Regions from separate parts of the Rhodococcus sp. MPR-R1B genome, predicted to be linked through region 1. Evidence: riboswitches for the same ligand, from Rfam matches in the RefSeq annotation. Region 1 holds a riboswitch; each other region holds the start of a gene.
What was found. Region 1 has a riboswitch for thiamine pyrophosphate ahead of AC1Q61_RS08055 (3-oxoacyl-ACP reductase). Riboswitches for the same ligand answer to the same signal wherever they lie in the genome.

Region 2: another riboswitch for thiamine pyrophosphate. It lies ahead of AC1Q61_RS26215 (TenA family protein); the one in region 1 lies ahead of AC1Q61_RS08055 (3-oxoacyl-ACP reductase).
Region 3: another riboswitch for thiamine pyrophosphate. It lies ahead of thiO (glycine oxidase ThiO); the one in region 1 lies ahead of AC1Q61_RS08055 (3-oxoacyl-ACP reductase).

Annotation. Positions count from the first base shown of each region.
Region 1 is NZ_JBXAFO010000004.1:127,233-131,508, forward strand. Features, by position in the region: gene AC1Q61_RS08040 (TetR/AcrR family transcriptional regulator) at 1-341, shown strand, start outside; gene AC1Q61_RS08045 (AurF N-oxygenase family protein) at 338-1,327, opposite strand; gene AC1Q61_RS08050 (DoxX family protein) at 1,431-1,871, opposite strand; TPP riboswitch at 2,010-2,103, shown strand; gene AC1Q61_RS08055 (3-oxoacyl-ACP reductase) at 2,121-2,885, shown strand; gene AC1Q61_RS08060 (LLM class flavin-dependent oxidoreductase) at 2,885-4,165, shown strand; gene dinB (DNA polymerase IV) at 4,162-4,276, opposite strand, start outside.
Region 2 is NZ_JBXAFO010000025.1:24,739-29,014, reverse strand. Features, by position in the region: gene AC1Q61_RS26225 (ABC transporter permease) at 1-149, opposite strand, end outside; gene AC1Q61_RS26220 (ABC transporter substrate-binding protein) at 127-1,155, opposite strand; gene AC1Q61_RS26215 (TenA family protein) at 1,155-1,898, opposite strand; TPP riboswitch at 1,886-1,981, opposite strand; gene AC1Q61_RS26210 (carboxylesterase/lipase family protein) at 2,086-3,654, shown strand; gene AC1Q61_RS26205 (MFS transporter) at 3,647-4,276, opposite strand, start outside.
Region 3 is NZ_JBXAFO010000008.1:211,992-216,267, forward strand. Features, by position in the region: gene AC1Q61_RS14125 (GlnX family signal transduction membrane protein) at 1-489, opposite strand, end outside; gene AC1Q61_RS14130 (NUDIX hydrolase) at 648-1,247, shown strand; gene AC1Q61_RS14135 (hypothetical protein) at 1,340-1,471, opposite strand; gene thiE (thiamine phosphate synthase) at 1,720-2,415, opposite strand; TPP riboswitch at 2,442-2,588, shown strand; gene thiO (glycine oxidase ThiO) at 2,588-3,667, shown strand; gene thiS (sulfur carrier protein ThiS) at 3,664-3,879, shown strand; gene AC1Q61_RS14155 (thiazole synthase) at 3,872-4,276, shown strand, end outside.

The sequences.
Region 1 (4,276 bases):
AGAGCATCGACGCGATCAGCAGTCTGAAGGCCACAATCGCCGACTCCGCCCTCACCACTATCACCGAAGTCGGTCGATCCGTGGGGATCGACTCCTCACCCTTCGATTCACTACCGTTCGCAGTGGTGACAATGGTCGAGGGCACGCTCACCCACTGGGTCCGAAGCACCGATCCGAAGCCGAGCCGCGAAGAGATCGTCGCCGACCTCGCGAAATACACCTGGTACATGTTCGACGGCGTTGCCCGCTCGAGCGGACTACAGATCGATCCCCATGTCGAATTGTCCACGCTCATAGCCGAGCTGGTGTCCTCCGACGGAGGAACTTCGCGGCCGGACTAGATCCGGGTCTTGTCGGAACGCTTCGGCTCGCCGCGGTAGCGGGCGTAGTCGCCGTCGATGCGCAGCTTTCGCCACGCACGCTTCGACACCGGATTCATCAATCCGAGTTCGTCTGCCAGGGCTCGCATTTCGCCGAAGTAGTTACCCAGGATGCGGCGTGAATGCGGGCTCCCCCAGAAGGCGCTCTTCATCACCTCGTCCGGGATTCCGAATTCTTCGGCGAATTCCTTTGGCGGTGACATGATTTCACCCGCAAGCCAACGCATCGCGCCGGGGAAGGCGACCGATGTGATGGCTCGACTCGTACGACTGAGTCTGGGGACGTGATTGCGCAGGAACTCGTGAGCAAACGAGATGTGTCTCGCTTCTTCGGCGATATGGATCTCCATGGTGCGGAGCATCGCCGGCGGCGTGTCCTTACCCTCACGGATGAGATCCTTCTGGAAGTGGTCGATCGGTTCTTCACCAGCCAGAATGCCGATGAAGAAGATGACCGGGAACTTTGCTCCCAGCACTCCGATGATCGGCGACAGTCGCCGGAACATCGGACGCATACCCGGCACGTCGATGTCCATGCGATTGACGAGTTCCTGGAACATCTGGATGTGATTGCACTCTTCGGTCATCTCGTGCAGGCAGTACCGGAACTCAGGCGACTGGTTGGGTAGCGCCATGATGTATTGCAGCATTCCCCGGATCAAGATGCTCTCGAAGGCCGAACCCACCTTGGTCACGTTCGCCTGACGCCACATTCCCATGGCGATTCGACGCTCCAACGACTGATCCTGGTACCACTGCGTCGCCCCGAGGGGGTCCGACACGGACGAGAGCACCCATCTCGGATCATGCGGATCGATCGCGAACTCTGGTGAATCCCAGTCGATGTCGAGATAGGGATCGAAACTGCGGGCAACTGAGCCCTCGGACAAAGTCTGCAGTACCTGGTGGTACGGCTTTTCCACTTCGATCGACGCTGACCGAGCCATCGGTGTCTCCTCACGGCCAGTCCGTCGATTGCAGTCGACGGACTTGAATGAGGTCAAACATAATGGGACACCGCGTCCCACGCAACCCCCTCGGGGGCCTATTTCATGCCCGACGCAGCGGGATGATCTCGCGAACCTTCACGTCCCGGAGATACAGTCCCGCCCACATGACGATTCCGGTGTAGACGGCAAACAGGGTCGTGCTCAGCAGAGGCTGTTCAGCTCGAAGGTTGGTCAACACCGCTCCCCCCAGGTAACCGGTGAGCAGAATCGCGCCGAGTATCGACGTTCGCGGAATCACGTACAGCGCAAGGCAGATCAGTTGCACCACCCCAGCCGTCAATGCCAGCGAGTCCGGCAACCCAAGTTCAGCCGACGCATCCTTGACTGTCTGAAGGTTGAGAATGTGGATGATGCCGTCGAAGAGCATGAAAACGACGAACAGCCCACTCAGGACGTGTCCGAGCTTGCGAGCCGTGGCCGAAGGTGTCGTCGTCGTGGCGTTACCGGAAACAGTTTCGTTGTGGACGGGCTGGGTGGTCATCGGAATCTCCTGGGGCGAAGGCGAGCGGCCGGTTGCCACTTCGCTTGCAATTACGACTCCCGAGCGATCGAAAACTCATCGCGCCGGCCGTTACAACGCACCCGGCGTTCAGGACGATTCACCTCACGTGGTCTGATGGACGGTGACACGGGGTGCCGAAAAAGTCGGCTGAGATCAGACCCGATGAACCTGACCAGTTAGCACTGGCGGAGGGATGTCGACGTGACCGAACAGCAATTTCAGCGCGCATTGAACCTCGACGAGCAGATCGTTCTGATCACCGGTGGCGCCCGCGGGCTCGGCGCCGCACTGAGCCGAGCATTCTCCCGCTCGGGCGCCCGCGTAATCGTGAACTACAACAAGAGCCACGATGCCGCCGAGGCCCTGGTCGCCGAACTGGGTGAGGATCGCACCTTCGCAGTCCAGGCGGACGTGACGGACCGCAGTTCCGTCGACCAGTTGTTCTCCGCTGCACGCGAGAGATTCGACGCACCGATCTCGACCGTGGTCGACAATGCACTGGTCGACTTCTCGTTCAACGGCGATGCACGGCCGAACGCGGACACGATCACCTGGGCCGACTTCGACTCTCAACTACGCGGAGCTGTTGCCGGAACACTCAATACCACCCAGGCAGCGCTACCAGGCATGCGCGAACTCGGCTTCGGCCGAATCATCACTGTCGGAACCAATCTGGTCCAGAATCCGGTAGTTCCGTACCACGACTACACCGCTGCCAAGGCCGCACTGTTGGCACTGACACGGACGCTGTCCGCCGACCTCGGTCCGGACGGGATCACAGTCAACATGGTCTCGGGCGGCTTGCTCCGCACCACCGATGCGAGCGCCGCAACACCCGAAGCCGTCTTCGACATGATCGCTGCAAGCACTCCCCTGCGCCGAGTCACCACGCCGGACGAATTTGCCGACGCTGCACTCTTTTTCGCCTCACCATGGTCACGGGCCGTGACCGGTCAGAACCTGGTTGTCGACGGCGGACTCGTCAAGAACTGATGGGCGCGCAATTACGGATAGGTGCGTTCCTGCTCGGGTGCGGACATCACAGTGCGGCATGGCGTCATCGCGACTCACCGGTCGAAAGTCTCGGCGACATCACGTATTACGAGTCGCTCGCCCAGATCGCCGAACGCGGAAAGCTGGACGCCGTCTTCTTCGCTGACGGTCACAGTGTTCGCGAACCGGAGTCGGGTGCGTCGTGGTTTCTCGAGCCGATCACCGCATTGACTGCCATGGCACGAGCGACAGCGGACATCGGCCTGGTGACCACCATTTCCACCACTTTCTACACGCCGTTTCACGCGGCGCGACTGTTGGCCTCGCTCGATCACATCAGCGGCGGACGGGCCGGCTGGAACGTCGTGACCTCGATGTTCGACCAGGAGGCGCGCAACCACGGACTCGAGGCGATGCCCGATCATGCATCCCGATACGAACGAGCCGACGAATTTGTCGAAGTGGCCCTCGCATTGTGGGATTCATGGTCGGAAGACGCGCTGATTCTCGACCGGTCGGGGCGTTTTGCCGACGCAAACAGGATTTCTCGAATCAATCACGACGGCAAACATTTTCGGGTGGACGGGCCGTTGACGGTTCCGCACTCCCCGCAAGGCCGGCCGGTCTTGTTCCAAGCCGGGGCGTCCGAGCAGGGCCGCGATCTGGCGGCGCGTCGCGCCGAGGCAATCTATTCGGTTGCCTACGACTTACCCAGCGCACAGACCTACTACGCGGACGTGAAATCGAGAATCGAGCGAGCCGGCCGGGATTCGAACTCTGTCGCCGTGATGCCGGGACTGGTCACCTACGTCGGCAGCACCGTCGCCGAGGCCAGGGCGAAGAAGGCCGAACTCGATCTCCTGCTGCCCACCGAACAGTCGATACGCCAACTCTCGTTGTTCACCGGACAGGATTGCGAGAACTGGGATCTCGACGGGCCCGTGCCCCCGTTGCCTCCACTCGAAGCGTTCACAGGGCCGCAGGGACGCTACGCCACTATTTTGCGGATCGTCGAGAAGGACGCACCGACTGTGCGGGAACTCCTCGGGACGCTGGCTGCGGGTGGTGGTCACGCAACGATGATCGGAACACCGGAGTCGATTGCCGACGAGATGGGATCCTGGTTGAACGGCCGCGGTGCCGACGGTTTCAATCTGATGCCGCCGACCTATCCGCAGGGTCTGGAAGATTTTGTCGATCACGTGATTCCGGTGCTGCAGGCGCGTGGGTTGTTCCGTCGCGAATACGAGGGAGCGACTCTGCGAGAAAACCTCACCTAGTCCGGCAGTAGCGGCACCGACAGGTCCGGATCGCGTCCCAGGAGCACTCCCCTCGTGAGGGCCGCGGAGCCGAACTTCTTCCGGACACTGTCCATTGCCGAGTCGAGGGCG
Region 2 (4,276 bases), on a different contig from region 1:
GACGGAAGTACTTGCGGCCGAATCCCACTGATCTCGACGTAGATCTGCCACGCCGCCACGAGGAGCACCACCACGGCGAGCGCGGGAAGCGCCCGCCGCATGGTCGAGACCAACCGTCCGCTCACGTCAGGACGCGTCGAGATACTCATTGGTGAAGTACTCCGACCAGTCCGGCTTCTGGGTCAACGGCTTCCCGTCCGGTCCGGCAAGCAATCCGTTCTCGAAGAGGAATCCCGAGTAGCCCGACCAGGTTTCGAGATTCTGGGCGCCCACGACGCCGTTGGCGTCTTTCATGTAGTCGGCGGCGAGCATCCGCTGACTCTCACGCACGAGGTCTTCGTCGGTGAAAGCTCCGGGGTTCGCGTCGATGAGATCCTGCGCGGCCCGGTCCGGGTTGTCGGCAGCAGTCTGATATCCGCGTTGAACGGCTTTGACGAACTTGCGTGCCTCGTCGGGATGGTCTTTCAACCACTGCTGGTTGCCGTTGATCACGATCGAATATGCATCGGGGAAGCCGTAATCGGTGTACTGGAAGTACCGCATCGGAGTTCCGTTTCGCTCCGCTTCGAGGCCTTCCCACGCAAAGTAGGAGACGGTGAAGTCTGCCTGGCCCGAGTACACGGCTTCGTACGCGGAAGTTCCGAGCGTGACCGTCGTGAAGTTCCCGGTCCCGCCGTCGTTGCGGATGATCTGCTGCAGCGTTTCGACTTCGCCGGGATCGCCGAACCCGGCGTACGTCTTCCCGTCGAGATCACGTGGGCGCGTGATGTCCGCACGATCCGCCTTCACGCCGATGCCGGTGGCGCGGTGCTGAAGTGGCGCGATGACGGACGTCGTGGCGGCGCCGGCTGCACGGGCGAACGTGGCCTGACTCTGTGTGCTGATGCCGAACTCGGCATTGCCGGCATCGACCAGGGTGTCGGGCGAGGTGTTGTTGTACGGCAGGATCGAGACGTCCAGGCCGGCGTCCTCGAAGTAGCCCTCTTGGAGTGCTACGTACAAACCGGTGTGGTTCGTGTTCGGTGTCCAGTCGAGTGCGAACCGAATGGTCCCGTCGGAAGAGCCGGTGTCAGAGGCGCATCCGGTCAGAACTGTGAACGCGGCTGCGATCGCGGCAGACGTGGCAAGCGTGCGGCGCAGCGCCGCAAACGACATCACGACGCCGGCCAAGGCTGCTGGTGGAGTGCGGAATCCCAGAACATCAGCTCATAGCGGCTGGCGATGCGGAATGCTTCACTCATCGCCTCACGCTCTGTCTCGGTGGCAGCTTCGGCCGCAGCATCGACCAGTACGCGGGCCTGCGCCACCGACTCGTGGAATTCGGGTGCGTCGTAGGTCGTGACCCACTGTGCGTACGGATGCGACGGATCGGCGTCGAGTACCTCGCGCGCTGAAGCGGCAAGATCGCGGCCGACCTCGGCGTAGATCCAGAAGCAGGGGAGTACTGCCGCTGCGGAGACCGGGTAAGGCGCAGTTGCTGCAGTCGCCGTCAGATACGAGACGTATCCCAGGCAGGCCTGCGAATGCTCGAGCCTTCCCGATCCCGCTGGAAGAATTCCACCGGTGAGAAGTCCGTCGTGAAGCGCAGATTCCACTGTCGCTGCCGTGGACGCGGAATTCGACCAGAAGCCCGCGGACTGCGGATCCGGGGCATGGGCCGCGACCAGGGACAACGCTTTCGAATACCCCTCGAGATAAAGCTTGTCCTGCTCGATGTACGTGCGGAACGCGTCGAGAGGCAATGTTCCGTCGCCGAGGCGGCGGAGGAACTCCAGTGAGTCGATCGACTCGCGGAGGGCCTTCGTCTCGGCCCAGAGTCGATCTGTGAACCGATCCGTCGACGGCGCTGTGGCCACCGAGTTTTCGGCAGAATTGTATGCAGGCTGCGTAGTAGCCATGACATCCCTTCGTCAGCATTACCTGATCAGGTTCCCGGGTGTGTTCTCAGCCCCGCCCATGCGGAGCACCCCGTGTCAGAACTAGGCGACCTTAACACCGAGGGGTTGCGTACTCGGCGCACACCCGTCCGAGATTGGTAGGTTTGGTCTTGATTGCCACACGCGCGGGTCGGGAGGGGATTCAGACATGGAGACCGACGTTCGACCAAATCTCGGCGAGGACGGAACTCTGGTGATCCGGGCGCGAGGCGGAGAAGCCCGCGGGTATCCGGATGGCGGTGTATTCGCGTGGAAGGGCATGCCCTACGCAGCGGCGCCGGTGGGTGAGCGGAGGTTCCGAGCGCCACAACCCGCACAGCCGTGGGACGGGGTGCGCGACTGTCGTGAGTTCGGGCCGATCGCGCCGCAAGGCCAGAGTCCGGCGGTTCCGATCGATCGGGCCTTCAAAATCGACGAGGACTGCCTGTCGATCAACGTCTGGGCCCCGCGACCCGACGCCACGCCGCGACCGGTGATGGTGTGGATTCACGGCGGCGCCTACTGCCTCGGGTCCGCCGCCCAAACGATCTACGACGGCCGTCATCTGGCTGAAACCGGTGACCTCGTTCTCGTCTCCTTCAACTATCGCGTCGGCGCACTCGGATTCCTGGACCTGTCTGCATTCTCCACCGCGGATACTGTTTTCGAATCGAACTGTGGTCTGCGAGACCAGATTGCGGCACTCGAATGGGTTCGAGACAACATCGACGCCTTCGGTGGTGACCCGAGTGCGGTGACCGTGTTCGGTGAGTCCTCCGGCGCAGGATCCATCACGACGCTCATGACCTGTCCGAGCGCCGAAGGCCTGTTCCATCGTGCGATTGCCCAGAGTCCGCCCGCGACCTCCGTCTACGGGGCCGAGCGCGCCAAGACCGTGGCGGAGCGGTTTCTCGAACTGCTCTCGATCGACCCCGAAGACGCAGGCGATCTGCTGACCACGGATCTGGAACTGCTCGTCAAGGCAAGCGATGATTTGGTCAACGAAATTCCGACCCGGATTCCGGGAACTTTGGCGATGGCACCCGTTGTCGATCGCGATCTGGTGCCGCACTACCCGGTTGCGGCTTTCCAGAAGGGTTACGCGCACCGAATCCCACTGATCATCGGTTCCAACAAGGACGAGGCGTCGATCTTCAAGTTCATGAAGTCTCCGCTGATGCCGGTGAGTGCGCAGTCCGTCGAGGCAATGCTCCAATTACTGGCCGACGATCACCCCGACATCTCCGCGACCAAACTTGCCGAGATCATGTCGGCTTACCCTGACCATGCGAAACCGAGTGGCGCGCTGGCACTGTCACGGGACGCTGCGTTTCGCATGCCGACCCTCTGGATCGCAGACGCGCACTGCAGGCATTCCCCTACATGGGTCTACCGCTTCGATCACGCGACGCCGATGCTCAAGGCGGCGCGGATCGGCGCGGGCCACGCGACCGAATTACCTTATGTATTCGGCAATTTCGGAACCCTGAACGTCGACCCCACGTTTTGGCTCGGCGGTCGGAAGGCCGCGATGGAGGTGGCCGGCCGTATCCAACGGCGATGGTTGGCCTTCGCCAGGCATGCCGTGCCGGCGGCCCTCGACGGCTCGAAGCACTGGGCGCCGTACGAGGAAGAGAAGCGGTCGACGCTGTTGATCGACTCCGCCGACACCCTCGTCAGCGACCCCGATCACGGATTGCGCGTCGCCTGGGGCAACGACGTGATGGGGTTCAACTGACGTCGGTCGAGTGCCGCGGACGATCCAGTTCGCGAAGCACCGGCAGAGAGGCACAGACTGCGGCGATCAGGATGATCGGAATCGACAGGGCCACAAAGGTCGACGCGATTCCGAGTTGATCGAGCAGCGGGCCGACCGCGAGGTAGCCGAGCGGGCCGGCGGCGTAGGCCGTCGACGTCATGACACCGACGACGCGTCCACGCATGTGCTCCGGGCTGTGCGTCTGCATGGCGTAGTTGGCGATCGGGCCGACTGGTCCGTAGACGAGGCCCTGCAGTCCGGCAAGTACGAGGATCACCCACAGTGGAGGTAGGAGCGCCATGGCCAGCATCGCTATGCCGAGAACGGCGACGGCAAAAATCATGATCAGCCGCCGGGACATGATCGGCGCCAGTGGGGCGTACGCGAGAGAGCCGATGATGCCGCCGATCGCCAAGGCCATCAACACCGATCCGAGTTGGGCCGGTTGATCCAACTCTGTGAAGTACACCGGGAATACGACACTCTCCACAGGCATGTAGAGCGCGACGACTGCCATGTCGATCAGCGCCAGGGTGCGCAGCAGTTTGTTGTTCCAGACGAACCGAAGACCGTCGAGTGTGCCGTGCCAGATCGATTTCGG
Region 3 (4,276 bases), on a different contig from region 1:
CAGCCCGGTGTAGACGGAGAGGTCGGTCGAGATTGTGGTCAACGCGCTGTGACCGGCAAGATCGGTCGAGTCGAGACCGGCCGACGCCTGGACGATCTCCGCAGAGGCCTCACCGATCGACTGCGTGTATCGGTCGCGGACTTCGGCGGGTTCGAGGCCGCCGGAGATGAAGGCGGTGGCCGCGGCGGCGTCTGCCAAGGACAACGCACTGTAGAGATTCTGGGCCGAGTTGGCGAGAGGCTCGGTTTCGACGAGGAGGAGGTCGAGGTTCGCCTGGCGGTTCTCGATCGCTGCGGTGGCGAGGAGTCCGGCGATCAAAGTGATCGCGATCAGGATCAGTCCGACGACGGTCAACCGGCCAGGCGTCGAGGACATGAAGGCCTGCAGTTCGCGCCGCAGAAGTGCCTGCTCGTCCTCCGCCGACACTGATGTGGCCTCGGAGGGCGGCAGCGACCGGGGTTCGATGGACGGGACGACACGGTCGACCATCGAGCACCTCACTTCGCTGTAGGCGGGCTACCGAGAAATGATGCCGCCGAGAAATGATTCAGGGCATCTTCGCGAGCATATAAGCATCACCTACACCTGGAGCAGATTGAAACGGTTAGTGTGGGACAACGGCGAGAGCAGGCGGAGCGAGGTAGTCGATGCGTGGTGACGGTGACGGTTGGTCCATCGGATCGGACGGTACTCGGCATTGGGGTAAACACGGAGCCGCAGGACTGCTTCTGCGTGCCCCCGATTCGGACGGATCACCCATGGTCTTGCTGCAGCATCGTGCGGCGTGGAGCCATCAGGGCGGAACGTGGGCACTGCCCGGCGGAGCGCGGGACTCACACGAGAGCACGACGCACGCTGCCGTCCGGGAAGCACACGAAGAAGCAGGTATCGCCGAGGACGCCGTCCGTGTCCGCGGGGAAGTAGTGACGATGCGCGCCGAGAGCGGGTGGACTTACACCACCGTCGTGGCTGACGCGGCGCATCCACTGTCGACGGTTGCCAATGGTGAGAGCACCGAGTTGCGGTGGGTACGCGAAGCCGACGTCGACTCACTGCCGCTGCATCCGGGCTTCGGTTCCTCATGGCCCGACCTCCGGACCGAGCCTGTTGTGGCCGTGGACGGCGATCCGCACACCGTCGTGCTCGAGGACGGCGGATTCGGATGGTTGTCGGGTAGTTCCCACCAAGGCAGTGAGCAGTCAGGCAGTGACCAGAACCTGTCCGAGGCGTCGAGTACGCAGTCGTAGCACTCGAGTCTTCACAGTTCATACACAGCAGAAGGGCCGGACTCCGCGGGAGTCCGGCCCTTCGGTGTTTCGGTCGTCGACCGAAACGAGGCTCAGCTGAGCGAGTTCAGCGCCGTGATGAAGCTGACCGCGGTGATACCGAGCTTGAGCAGCTCGCTGATCTTGCCGAGGTTCAGGTCTTCGAGCGATTCGGTGCTGAGCGAGCCGGTGTCGAGGGATCCCATTTAGTGCTCCTAGGTTCAGTTAGTAACTGGAGGTAAACTACAACAAACCGAATGGGATGTGACACGCAATCGAAGCAACTGTGAGCAAGATCACTTAATCCGACTTTTCGGACATCCAATCGCACCTAGGAACTGGGAGTTTGTTGTCTGATCGGACAACTTCCGTTCACAATTCGAGTCAGGCGTGCTGACCCGTAACTGTGCGGAAATCGCCCGGCAAACACTTGACGAACGCCAGTTACCGGCTTTCAGCGCCCAGCGACGGCTGCGGCGAGGCGTTGCGCGGCCGCCTGGGGATCCGATGCTTGCGTGATTGCACGCACGACGACGATGCGCGTGGCGCCGGCATCGAGCAGCTCTGGCAGACGTTCCTCGTCGATGCCGCCGATCGCGAACCAGGGCCGCGGCGGTGCGGCGTCGGCGGTCGATCGAACCAGTTCCAAACCGGACGCACTTCGATTCGGTTTGGTCGGTGTCGCCCAGACCGGCCCGGTACAGAAGTAGTCGACGCCCTCTTCGATGGCGGCCAGACTCGCCTGCGCGCGACTGCTCGTCGAACGGCCGATGACTACGTCTTCACCGACAACGGTTCGCGCGTAGGGGACGGGAATGTCGTTCTGGCCGAGGTGGAGGATGTCGGCGCCGGAAGCCATCGCGAGATCCGCGCGATCGTTGACGGCCAACAATGCGCCGTGGCGTCGCGCTGCGGTCGCGAGAATGCCCAGCGCCACCAGTTCGTCCTTGGCCTCGAGCGGGCCGAACTCGCGCTCACCGGCAGAGCCTTTGTCACGCAATTGGATGATGTCGACTCCGCCGGACAATGCTGCCTCGGCGAACTGCGCGAGGTCGCCTTTCTCGCGGCGCGCGTCGGTGCACAGGTACAGCCGTGCTGCTGCCAGGCGCTCGCGCCGGTCGATGTCGTTACTGGGATGTGTGGGGTGCACGGAGCAAACGGTAGCCTCTAGGGAGCAAGGTTCGACACGGGAGTCCTGAAACGTCGTCGTCACTTTTTGTCGTGACTGCGAGGTTCGTAGGGCTGAGAGGGGATCGCGACCAGATCCCGACCGTCAGACCTGACCCGGATCATGCCGGCGCAGGAAGTGGAGGTGGAGTTTCGTGAGTACACACGCTCGTACGGTGTCGGTTGTCGGCGGCGGTGTCATCGGTCTCGCTATCGCGTGGCGAGCAGCCCGCGACGGGTGGGCCGTTCGGTTGTACGACCCGTCCATTGGATCAGGTGCTTCGTGGGTGGCGGGCGGAATGCTTGCCCCGCTTTCCGAAGGCTGGCCGGGTGAAGAAACCGCGTTGACAATCGGTGCAGCGTCCCTGGAACGGTGGCCGACGTTCGGTGAGGAACTCGGAAAATTCGGGCAATCGGTCTTCACCGCGGACAGCTCGCTGACGGTTGCACTCGACGCTGCCGACGCGCAGGACCTGCAGACCATCGCCGAGTGGGTGAGCTCGCAGGGGCACGAACTCGAAGTTCTCGGTCGCGCGCGCATCCGTGAACTCGAACCGATGCTGGGCCGGGGCATCCGGTCGGGGTTGATGGCTGTTGGTGAGTCCGCCGTCGACAACAGACTTCTGCTGGCGGCGTTGCAGAAGGCCTGTGCGGAATCCGGCGTCGAATTGATCGCGCGGGCCGTCGACGACCTCGCCGAACTCGATACCGATCAGATAGTGCTCACCGCCGGTATCGCGTCACCCAAGCTGTGGCCCGGGCTACCGGTACGCCCGGTCAAGGGCGAAATCCTTCGCTTGCGCAGTAGGCCTGGAGTCACCCCGGCGCCCAGCCGCACCATCCGCGGAAGCGTCCACGGGCGGCCCGCCTACCTCGTCCCGCGCGGTGACGGAATCGTCGTCGGCGCAACACAATACGAGTCCGGCGAGGATACACAGGTCACGATGGCCGGCGTACGGGACCTGATCAACGATGCCGAGGCCCTGATGCCGGCGATCGGCGAATACGAACTGTACGAGTGCGCGGCAGGTCTGCGTCCGATGACGCCGGACAACCTGCCGTTGATCGGGCGCGTGTCCGATCGTGTTGTCGTCTCCACCGGGCACGGCCGCAACGGGGTCCTGCTGACGCCCGTCACCGCCGATGCGACGGTCGCGTTGCTGAACGGCACATCTTTGGTCGAGGTAAAAGGAACCGAACCCGAGCGGTTCGCAGTAGCTAAGGAAAATTCATGAGTGAGCAGGTCCCGATCGGGATCACCGTCAACGGCGAAGATCTCGAGTTCGATCGAGCAGTCACGGTGACCGAACTTCTGACGCACCTCGAGTTGCCGAGCAAAGGCATCGCCGTCGCCGTCGACGGTGCGCTCTTTCCTCGCGGGCGTTGGGACGAATCCGTCGGACGTGGTTGGGAAATCGAGATCCTCACGGCGGTGCAGGGTGGCTGAGCAGGACCTTCTCACTATCGCGGGCCGCAGTTTCGGTTCCCGGCTCATCACGGGGACAGGCGGCGCCGCCAACCTTGCGGTGCTCGAGGAAGCGCTTGTCGCCTCCGGTACCGAACTGACCACCGTCGCGATGCGGCGAGTCGACGCGGCAGGCGGCACCGGCGTTCTGGACCTGCTTCGTCGCCTCGGAATCGAACCGTTGCCGAACACCGCCGGGTGTCGGGGCGCCGCCGAAGCGGTCCTGACGGCGCAGTTGGCACGCGAAGCGCTCGAGACGAACTGGGTCAAACTCGAAGTCATCGCCGACGAGCGGACTCTGCTGCCCGACGCAATCGAACTCGTCTCCGCCGCAGAACAATTGGTGGACGACGGATTCACCGTCCTGCCGTACACGACG